Regions from separate parts of the Staphylococcus parequorum genome, predicted to be linked through region 1. Evidence: riboswitches for the same ligand, from Rfam matches in the RefSeq annotation. Region 1 holds a riboswitch; the other holds the start of a gene.

The links. A riboswitch is a leader RNA that binds a small molecule or an ion and turns the genes downstream of it on or off. The one in region 1 is predicted to bind S-adenosylmethionine.
Region 2: linked by a shared signal. The riboswitch ahead of AAA453_RS04765 (Na+/H+ antiporter NhaC family protein) and the one ahead of metK (methionine adenosyltransferase) in region 1 are both predicted to bind S-adenosylmethionine.

What each region holds. Positions count from the first base shown of each region.
Region 1 is NZ_CP150682.1:1,429,725-1,435,625, reverse strand. Features, by position in the region: gene AAA453_RS06995 (hypothetical protein) at 1-220, shown strand, start outside; gene crcB (fluoride efflux transporter CrcB) at 288-653, shown strand; gene AAA453_RS06985 (fluoride efflux transporter FluC) at 650-1,006, shown strand; gene AAA453_RS06980 (aldo/keto reductase) at 1,206-2,042, opposite strand; gene AAA453_RS06975 (nuclease-related domain-containing protein) at 2,239-3,147, opposite strand; gene metK (methionine adenosyltransferase) at 3,243-4,439, opposite strand; SAM riboswitch class I at 4,549-4,661, opposite strand; gene pckA (phosphoenolpyruvate carboxykinase (ATP)) at 4,837-5,901, shown strand, end outside.
Region 2 is NZ_CP150682.1:1,036,753-1,042,653, reverse strand. Features, by position in the region: gene AAA453_RS04770 (SRPBCC family protein) at 1-101, opposite strand, end outside; gene AAA453_RS04765 (Na+/H+ antiporter NhaC family protein) at 382-1,674, opposite strand; SAM riboswitch class I at 1,798-1,899, opposite strand; gene AAA453_RS04760 (flavin reductase family protein) at 2,027-2,638, opposite strand; gene AAA453_RS04755 (SDR family oxidoreductase) at 2,709-3,590, opposite strand; gene AAA453_RS04750 (amidohydrolase) at 3,676-4,800, opposite strand; gene AAA453_RS04745 (SulP family inorganic anion transporter) at 4,800-5,901, opposite strand, start outside.

The DNA of each region.
Region 1 (5,901 bases):
TATGCATTTTAGTTCAATGATCAAATTAATTTTTGTTTGTAGTATTATTAACGCTATAATTTTAATAATTTCAATTATTTTAGCAGATAAATCAATTAAACACTTACATGAAAATTCTGGATGGGTTAGAAAAGCAAGTAAAATATTACCTTATGTGATATTAGTAGTGCTTATCATCCATATCGTTGCTTCACTATCAACGTTTGGTATTATTTTCTAATTAATGCTACAAAAGTTATAATACTTTTGTAGTTTTTTATTTTTTGTCGAGAGGAAGAATAAAAACAATGCAATACTTATATATTTTTATAGGCGGCGCGATTGGTGCTTTACTAAGATATCTATTAACATTCATCAATCAAACTACTGAATTTCCAGCAGACACATTTATTGCTAATGTTGTTGGCGCTTTCTTAATGGGACTTATTGGAACGATGACTATAAAGTATTTTAGAAATAATCCATTACTTAAAAAAGGTATAACTACTGGATTTTTAGGTGCACTCACTACTTTTTCTACTTTTCAATTTGAGCTTGTTTCGTTTTTAGAACAACAAGCATATTTATTAATGATTTTATACGCTTTAAGTAGTTATATTATAGGTATACTTGTCTGTTATCTTGGTGTGAAAATGGGGGCTCGTATATCATGACACAATTACTGTTAGTTATGTTAGGTGGCGGTCTCGGAGCTGTAATCAGAGGATTTATTACTAACGTTTGTACAAGTAGATTTAATAGTAAGCTACCTATTGCAACGCCAATTGTTAATATATTAGGCAGTTTAATAATTGGTTTATTGATGGGTATGACATTAAATATAGATTGGGTCCATCCCTTTGTAGTTGTCGGCGTTCTCGGTGGATTAACTACATTTTCTACTTTATCTTCAGAGTTAGTCAAATTACTAACATCCGAAAAGAACATTTTTAACTTTTTAATTTATTCTTTACTGCAATATGGCGTTTCATTTTTATCCTGTTTATTAGGATACATCATGATTTAGCCGATTAATTGAAATTCAGATGCATATAAATACAATAGGTATTAATAACTTCAATCACCATCCTTATTATAAAAATAGTTAAACATACGGCTTAACTATAAAAAGACTTAAAAGGGACCAATCTATTTGAAAAAACAAATAGATTGGTCCTTTTCTATTTAAGAAGTGCGTATTTGTAACTCACTCTCTTCTTTTCATACTAGTGCCCACTATATTCAGATGGATCTGGTCCAATTCTTCTATCTTCGTTGAGTTTATCTAATTTCTCAATTTGTGCTGATGTTAATTGGAAATCAAATACATTTAAATTTTCTTCTATTCTAGAAGGCGTTACTGATTTAGGTATTACTACAACACCATGTTCTATGTTCCAACGAATAATCACTTGTGCTGGTGATTTCCCTACTTCAGATGCAACACTTTTTACAGTATCATCTTCTAAAATTTGCGCATTCATGAGTGGTGACCATGATTCCATGTGAATATTTTGTACTTCTAAATATCTGCTTAATGATTCTTGCAATAAATATGGATGGAATTCAACTTGGTTAATCACAGGTTTAATAGAAACTTGGGCTAACAACGCTTCAAAATGCTCTGTTTTAAAATTACTTACACCAATGTTTTTCACTCTGTCATTTTTGTATAAATCTTCCATACCTTGCCAAGTATCTATCATTAAAGCTTCATCTGTACCTGGCCAATGCATGAGATACAAATCTAGGTAATCTAATCCAAGTTTATTTAAACTCGTTTCATAAGCATCTGCAACGTTTTCACGGCCATAATCTGCTAACCATAATTTAGATGTGATAAACAAATCACTTCTTTGCTTACCTGTAGCTACTAAACCTTCTGCGATACCTTCCCCTACTTTTTCTTCGTTATCATATACCATTGCCGTATCTATATGTGTGTAACCATTTTCTATCGCATGTTTTACTGATGCTTTACATTCGTTACTGTTTTCGACACGAAACGTACCTAAACCAACAATTGGCATTTCATTGCCATTATAAAAAGTTACATGTTCCAAATTAAAATCCCCTTTTCTATTTAGATAACTATTATATTAATCAATTTTCTTTAAATTATAAATTAAAAGGACTTTAATTTACCAAATTATCTCGAATTAATAATTAAAATACATTGTTCAGGCATTTTAAAATTCAACAAAAAAAGATAGATAACCTATATGGCTACCTATCTTTGTTAAAATTAAGTATTTCACATTAATTAAATGTTTCTATTTCATCCATAACACGTTGTAAATCTTCAACATTGTATTGAATTCGACCGTGGAATACAAATTTATTAAAGAACTCATCAAGTTGCTCTGCACCCACTAGCACTTTAGTATTTGAACTTTGTGCATAATTTGAAATTGTTACAGCACCTTCATTTTTAGGATTGAAGTATAAAATAGTAGTTGGTGTGAATTTTAAATTGAGTTCTGTTTGGATATCACCGGCAAGTTTTTCTATTTCATTTAAGTGCGATGTATAATTTACAAACGATAATGATTGCGTATCTTCATTCTGATCTAACACAAGTGTTTGTGGTGTATGCTTATCAAGATCTAAAGTATTAAATACCTGCTCCATCATTGGTTGTTCTTTGAATTGGGCTGCACTAACACCATTATAAACATGCCCTTTCAATAATTGAGAATCTATGATGTATAAACCAGTACGTGTCAGTACTAAATGACTGATACGTTGAACATCGCTAAATTCATTTCTAGGTAAAAATATATTAGCCATAATGTGCATATCTTCAGGACGTATTCTTTTTTCATTTACAAGACGTTCACGGATACCAATCAATCTCATGTCAGTTACATATTCACTATGATTCTTAGAAAATAATTTTAAAGCATCAATTTCTCTATCTTTAGAACTAACTGTAGCTGCATATTCTTCCTTTTGCTTCGTTACAGTTTTTTTATTTTCTATTCTTTCCTTTTCCAACTCTTCTTCATGCTCATCGCTTAATTTTTGTTCTCTAGATTTATACTGCTCTTCAGCGTTTTTTTGCGCTTTCTTTTTACTTTTTAAAGCAAGCATAAATAATATCAAACAAATGACTGCTACGATGATTGCCACGATTAAACCAATTTCTATTGGCCCTAATGAATTCATAACAAAAACGCTCCTTTATGTGTTCAGTAACTTAATTATAATAGATAATAGCTCATCATTCGATAGAAAAGTCCAGAAAATTAAATTTTAGTTTTTTATGCTTCTACAGAATCTTTTAATAGGTTTACTTTATCTAATTTTTCCCATGGTAATAAGATATCTGTACGGCCAAAATGACCATAGGCAGCTGTTTGTTTATAGATTGGATGTTTTAAATCTAACATTTTAATAATGCCAGCAGGTCTTAAGTCAAAATGCGTGCGTACAGCTTCTACTAACTCATCTTCACTTACGCTACTTGTTCCAAATGTATCAATAGAAATTGAAACTGGTTCAGCAACACCAATTGCATATGCTAATTGTACTTCACATTTGTCTGCTAATTTAGCCGCAACAATATTTTTAGCTACATAACGTGCAGCATAAGCAGCAGAACGGTCAACTTTTGTTGGGTCCTTACCACTGAAACAACCGCCACCATGACGTGCATAACCACCATATGTGTCTACAATAATTTTACGACCAGTAAGTCCAGCATCTCCTTGAGGACCACCAATCACAAAACGACCAGTAGGATTAATATAAAACTTAGTATCTTCATCTAATAGATGTTCAGGCACTGTTGGATAAATAACGTGCGCTTTAATGTCATCTTGTATTTGTTGCAATTCAGTATCTTCTGCATGTTGCGTAGAAACAACGATAGTGTCTATACGTTGCGGCTTATCCTGTTCATCATATTCAACCGTTACTTGTACTTTCCCATCTGGGCGTAAATATTTTAATATTTCATCTTTTCGTACATCAGATAATTTCTTAGCAAGTTGATGTGATAAGAAGATTGGTAAAGGCATATACGTATCCGTTTCATTTGTAGCATAACCAAACATTAAGCCTTGATCACCAGCACCAGTTGCTTCAATTTCTTCTTCTGATGCATCTTCACGATACTCTAATGCTGTGTCAACACCTTGCGCGATGTCAGGAGATTGCTCATCAATTGCAGTTAATACGGCCATGGTTTGACTGTCATACCCATATTTTGCACGTGTGTAACCAATCTCTTTAATTGTTTCTCTTACTACTTTTGGAATATCAACGTAAGTTGTTGTAGATATTTCACCTGAAATTAACGCCATACCAGTAGTTACCGTAGTTTCACAAGCGACCCTTGCATTAGGATCGTCTTTTAAAATCTCATCTAATATTGCATCAGATACTTGATCCGCTATTTTGTCCGGGTGCCCTTCTGTTACAGATTCTGAAGTGAATAATCTTCTATTGTATGTCATAATTTGCTCCTTTAGTTTTAAATTACGAAAATTCTCTCTCTGTTGAGCTCATTAAAAAAGGCCTTCATCACTATATTAAATAGAGAGAAGGCCCTTATACGTCCATTCGCTCTTATCGTTCAGACGATATATGTCTGCAAACGGTTTGGCACCTTTCTTCGTATTAAGAAGAGGTTGCTGGGCTTCATTGGGTCCATGTCCCTCCGCCACTCAGGATAAGAGAATCCGTTAAGTCCTATAGTACCTAATCTATGATATATTGTCAATTTAACAATTATTAATATTTATTTAAAATTTCTAAAATTCCTTTTAATATGATGTGGACTATTAATTCATATGTGTTATACTCTTTAATTGTAAAGGCTTACATTAACTAAATAGCGTTGGAGGGATTAGTATGGCGGTAGATACATACACATACACAAGCAAGATTGAAAGTATATTAGAGAAACCATCATCATTATTTCAACTATCTACAACACAGTTGTATAACAAAATTTTAAATAATGATGAAGGTGCATTGACTGAACTTGGAGCAATTAACGCTAAAACAGGTAAATACACAGGTCGTTCTCCAAAAGATAAGTTTATTGTAAATGAACCATCTTATAGAGATGACATCGATTGGGGAAACATAAATCAACCTATCGAAGAAGAAACGTTCTTAAATTTGTATGATAAAGTTTTAGCCCATTTAAACAAAAAAGATGAACTTTATGTATTTAATGGTTATGCAGGTAGTGATGAAGATTCACAATTAAAACTCACTGTCATTAATGAGTTAGCTTGGCATAATTTATTCGCACAAAATATGTTCATTCGCCCAAGTACTAAAGAAGAAGCTAGCGAAATCAAATCAGATTTCACTATTGTTTCAGCACCTTCTTTTAAAGCAGTTCCTGAAGTTGATGGCACAAACTCCGAAACATTTATAATTACCTCTTTCAAACATAAAGTGATATTGATTGGTGGCACTGAATATGCTGGAGAAATGAAAAAAGGAATTTTCTCAGTAATGAACTACTTACTCCCTAAAGATAAAATCATGAGCATGCACTGTTCGGCTAACGTTGGCGATAAAGGTGATGTAGCATTGTTCTTCGGTTTATCCGGTACAGGTAAAACAACACTTTCTGCTGACCCAACACGCAAACTGATTGGTGATGATGAGCATGGTTGGAATGAAAACGGCATTTTCAATATTGAAGGTGGCTGCTATGCTAAAGCAATTAACCTTTCATATAAAAAAGAACCGCAAATTTACGACGCAATTAAATATGGTACTATTTTAGAAAACGTAGTTGTCGATGAAGATGGTGATGTAGACTTCGATGATAACTACTACACTGAAAACACTAGAGCTGCCTACCCAATTGATCATATCGATAATATCGTGACACCATCTAAAGCAGCACATCCGAATACAATTATTTTCTTAACTGCTGATGCTTTTGGTGTATTA
Region 2 (5,901 bases), 390 kb from region 1:
CGTTGATCTGTCCATGCTTGATATAATAATTCTGGTTCAACTTTAAATAGTCGTTCAAGTCGAATCTCAACGTATTCATTTTCAACATTATATTTACCCACGATTGTTCACCTACTTTCACTCTTAATTCTATTCTAACCTATTCTACAAGACTTCTAAACAATAATCATATGAATCATAAAATGTTCTAGTCTTTACTTTAAAACGATCAACTTCTATATTTTATCGTCAATAGTCAGTAAACGTCAAAATTTTAAACGTCACTTCCGTAAAAACATGTATTTAAGAACTTTTTATAAAATTACATTATATTCCAACATAATAAAAAGGGAGGTTCATCAGATACAAACAATGCACTGATTCTCCTTCCCTTTTAACCCCTTATTTTTTATTTAATCTTGGTAAGTTAAAGAAGATTGCAATCAAACCACAAACTCCTAAAATCATAGGATAAATAGAGTAAGGTAATAACTCAAATGGAGATATAGATGCCACACCTGCTGCTGCAATTAACTGTGGACTATAAGGTAAGAGTCCTTGGAAACAACTCGCAAACATATCCAAAATACTTGCAGATTTTCTTGGGTCTACATCGTATTCTTCCGAAATTTCTTTTGCTAGTGGACCAGCCATCAATATCGATATCGTATTATTCGCTGTTGAAATATCCGCTGCACTGACTAACCCAGCTATACCTAATTCTGCGCCACGTTTTGATTTCACTCTATTACGAACAAAGTGAAGTAACCATGTAATACCGCCGTTATGTTGAATAAGTGCTACAAGACCTCCGATAAGTAAGGCAATCATCGCTATATCTTCCATACCAATAATACCTTTTGAAATAGATCCTAATAATCCCGTCCAACCAAATGATCCATCTATAAGGCCAATTACTGCTGATAATGCGATACCACCTATAAGTACAATAATCACATTAATACCAATTAATGCTAATATCAGTACCATTAAATAAGGTAAGACTTTGATAATGTTATAGTCATAACTTTTAGTTGCATCAATTTGTGCTCCATTTGTTAAAAACCACAAAGCTATAATCGTAAATATAGCACCTGGCAACACAATTTTAATATTCACTTTAAATTTATCACTCATTTTTGTTTTTTGAGTACGTACAGCTGCGATTGTTGTATCTGAAATCATTGATAAATTATCACCAAACATTGCACCACCTACAACCGTAGCCATCGTAATAGCTGCTGAGACATCAGTTGCTTGACTCAATCCAAATCCAACAGGCGCTATTGCTGCTACTGTACCTACAGAGGTACCCATTGAAAGCGAAACAAACATACAAATAATAAATAAGCCTACGATAATTAAATTTTCTGGAATAAGTGACAATCCTAAATTAACTGTAGATTGCACGCCACCCATGTCTTCAGTAGTTTGAGAGAAGGCTCCAGCCAGTATAAAGATGAGCATCATTAAAATAATATTTGAATGACCCGCGCCTTTTGTGAAGACTTCCACTTTTTTATGAAACGTTTCTTTTCTATTTAAAATCAAAGCTACAATAGATGCTACTAAAATTGCTACATTTAAAGGCATTGTTGAAAAATCACCCGTACCAATACCTACACCTAAAAATAAGCCTACAAATACGAGCAATGGAATCAATGCCCAAGCGTTACCTTTCTTTATCTTCTCCATACAAAACCAACTTTCTATAAGGGTAAAAGCGTGAAATTTACTCATCGCTATTTCTTTGTTTTTCCTTTTTGAAAATAAAAAAACTCTTTTCTATTGAAGAAAAGAGTAAACGTTGTGTTTTCATTCTTATCTTCTAGCATACATTTATGCTACTGGAATTGGCACACGCATCATCATGTTGCCGAAGTATCGACGGGCCAGTCCCTCCACTTCTCTAGATAAGTTATTAAATTGTTCTATTACAGTACATTTTCAACTGTAATTCGTCAAATACTGATTTAGCTTAATACGTTAAAGCACGTTTGTCAACATTACTTTGCAATCATACGCTATATACAAAAAGTGCGACACCTTATTCAGTAGGTCGCACAATCGTAAATGTTTCTCCTAACGACGCATAGTCATTGCCGGCTAAGCGCGAGACAGCTGCTAATGCCTGAGCATCAATTTTACTATCTTCAAAGTATACATCATCATCGATATGGAACATAACGACTTCACCAATAATTAAATCAGAACCTTCTTGTGGATCGCCCAATGGAATAATTCTGTTTAATTTACATTCCATGCGGACTTTTGCTTGTTGTATCCCTGGGACAGAAACAAGTTCTGAATCAATACATGTTAAATTTGTTCTTTCTAGCTCATTACGCTTACGCTCTATTGGTGCTGCCGTTTTATTAACTTCTTCAACAATTGTTTCATCAGTAATATGAACGACAAATTCTTCGGTTTCTTCGATATTTACTGAGGTATCTTTTCGTTCACCTTCTGAACGGACCGTAGAAATCATAATCATTGGCGGTGCGCTATTCACTATATTAAAGAAACTGAATGGCGCTGCATTTAAATGACCTGATTTATCTTGAGAAGTAACAAATGCAATCGGTCTTGGAATTATACTCCCACTCAATAATTTATAATTTTGTTTTTTAGAGAGTGTATCTGCTTTAAATTGTTTCATATTTTATTACCATACCCTTCAAAAAATAAAAGCTAGATAATCTATAAGAGATTACTAACTTTTGATATCATTAGTCTAACTGAGTTCCGCCTGTTACACCATAAACTTGCCCAGTCGTATAACTCGACTCTTCAGCAGCTAAATGTACATATACTCCTGAAAGTTCAACAGGTTGCCCTGCTCTACCTAACACTTCTTTTTGACCAAATGTAGGTATCTTCGATTGTGGTTGTCCGCCAGATATTTGTAGGGGTGACCAAAATGGCCCAGGTGCTACACAATTCACACGAATACCTTTGGCACCTAATTCTTCTGATAAACTTTTAGTTAATGAAATGATTGCTGCTTTTGATGCTGCATAATCATGTAGGATAGGACTTGGATTATACCCTTGCACGGATGATGTTGTCGTAATTGTAGCACCCGGTTGTAAATAATCTAGTGCTTTTTGAACTGTCCAAAATATAGGATAAACGTTTGTTTCAAATGTTTCAGTAAATGAAGCTGTATCGAAACTTTTTAAATCATCTCTGTATTGTTGGTGTCCTGCTACAAGGGTTACATTATCTAAACCACCTAATTCATTATAAGCTTGCTCAACTAAATCATAGTTAAATTGTTCATTTCGGAGATCTCCTGGTATTAAAACAGCTTTTCTACCTGCTAATTCAATCACTTCTTGTACTTCTTCGGCGTCTGCTTGTTCTTCAGGAAGATAATTTATCGCTACATCTGCGCCTTCTTTCGCATACGCTATAGCAGCAGCTCTTCCAATGGCAGAATCTCCACCCGTCACTAACATTTTATAATCTGTTAATCTACCATAACCAATATATGAAGTTTCCCCACAATCTGGTTTAGGTTCTAATTCTTTTTGTAAACCAGGAAGCGTTTGTTCTTGTTTTGGAAAATCTTCATTTGAAAATTTTGTTCTTGGATCTTGGGCTGCCATAATACAACACTCCTTAAATAATTATTATATCTATACATTACCCAAATTTTATAGGAGTTAATACATATACAAAGTGTTTAACAACTTATACTTCGTTCAATAATTTTTGAACAAATGTAACAAAATACTCAGGCACTTTTTCTAGAATACGTTCATCTGGGTCATACTTAGGGTGATGTAAATCATATTCACTATTCGACCCAATGAATGCAAAGACACTTGGATATTTATTTGCAAAACCAGAAAAGTCTTCGCCAATTGTTAAAGGTTTATCCATAACTTCTACATTATATCCAACTTGTTTGGCTACTTCGATAGCGTCATTCGTTAATTTTTCATCGTTTTTAACGGCACCTGGTAAACGATGATATAGTGTTTCTATTTCGACATCAAAGGCTTCTGCAAGTCCACTTCCAATTGCTCTAAGTCGTTCTTCAATATAAACACGTTTATCTTCATCAAAGCTTCTCACAGTACCTTGGACGTACGCTTGATCAGCAATAACATTCCATGTATTGCCACTAGATACTTCACCTATAGTTACGACTGCGCTATCAAAAGCAGATAAATTTCTGCTTACAATCGATTGAACACTATTAATTAATTGTCCTAGAACGATGACAGGGTCGTTACCCTGTTCTGGTTTAGCAGCATGCGCACCTGTACCTTTTATTTTAAATTCAAAACGGTCTACAGACGATGTAATTACACCCGACTTCACTGCAAATTCACCCACATCTAACGACGGATAGTTGTGATAGCCTAATACAGCTTTTGCGTCATCAATCGCTCCTGATTCAGTGATATGTAGCGCCCCATAACCCAGTTCTTCTGCAGGTTGAAAAATAATACGGACACGTCCTTTTAATTGGCTTTCAATATCTTTAAGTCTTGTTGCTACCGCTAATATACTGGCCATGTGTATATCATGTCCACATGCATGCATCACACCTTCATTCGTTGAAGTGAATTCATGTACCACTTGCTCATGGATAGGCAAAGCATCAATGTCTGTTCTTACAGCCACGAATGTTTCACCTTGTCCCACTTCAGCAACTAAACCAGTCTCTAGTGGTAAATCAATTATTTTAATATCATACGCTTCTAATATTCGTTTCAATCTTTTTGTCGTCTCATATTCAGCATCTGAAAGTTCAGGGTATTGATGTAATGTTCTTCTCCAATTCACATAATCTTCATATTGTGGCATTATATGTCACGTCCTTTCTTATTAATAAAACGGTAAATCATGTAATAACTTATTGTTACAACAACGACGCCTAAGGCAAGGTTATTCGTAATTAAAATAATTACTACGGTAGAAATAATTAAAACGCTATTTAACAAGGGTGCTTTGCGAATAAATGGCAACGTTCGTCTATCAAACGTACCAAGTGAAATCGTGATCAACACAGTGGCTAACACTGCCATAGGTATGCGTCCGATAATCTCTCCAAAAATAAATAAACATATCAATAAAAAGCTTCCTGTGATGAAAGTCGACAACCTTGAATTCGCACCCATTGCTACATTAAAGCGTGATTGTCCAACAAGTGCACTACCGCCAAACCCTCCAAACAAGCCAACGATAAAGTTCGCGATGCCTTGACCAATAGATTCCTTATTCTTATCACTGGTTGTCGAAGTTACAACATCAACCATTTGCGCAGTTAAAGTCGTTTGTATCACGGCTACAATAGCCATTGCTATACCATAAAGCAATGCAATCACCACTATATTCAAATCACTTATTTCATTTGGTATGGAAGGTATTGGCATTTTTATATGTATTGAAGCCATATCAGACACATATTGAATGTTTGGTTTCATCACTCCTGCAAGTAGTGTCAATATAATAATAGCTATTAAAGGTGCTGGTATAAGTTTGATATATCGCCCTGCAAGCCAAATAATAAAGAATGAAGCAATTGCAAACACATATGTCGAGGCTGAAATGTTAAATATATGCTTTAATTGGGAGGTAAACAATAATAAACCTAATGCATTCATAAAACCAATGACTACACCCGTAGGTATGAAGTCTAACAATTTATTTATGTGACAATATCCCAATATAATTTGTATGACACCCATAAACAATGTAGCTAATATAAGCGCGTTTAGACCATGACTTGCCATTAATGGTGCGACTACTAGCGACACACCACTACTTGGCGCTGAGACCATCAACGTTCTATTCCCAGTAAAGCTCAACACGAGCATCATCAAACCAGTACTTAACATGCCTATCGTTGGACTTACACCAGCGATGAAAGAGAATGCAATTGCGCCTGGAAGTAATGCAAGGGCA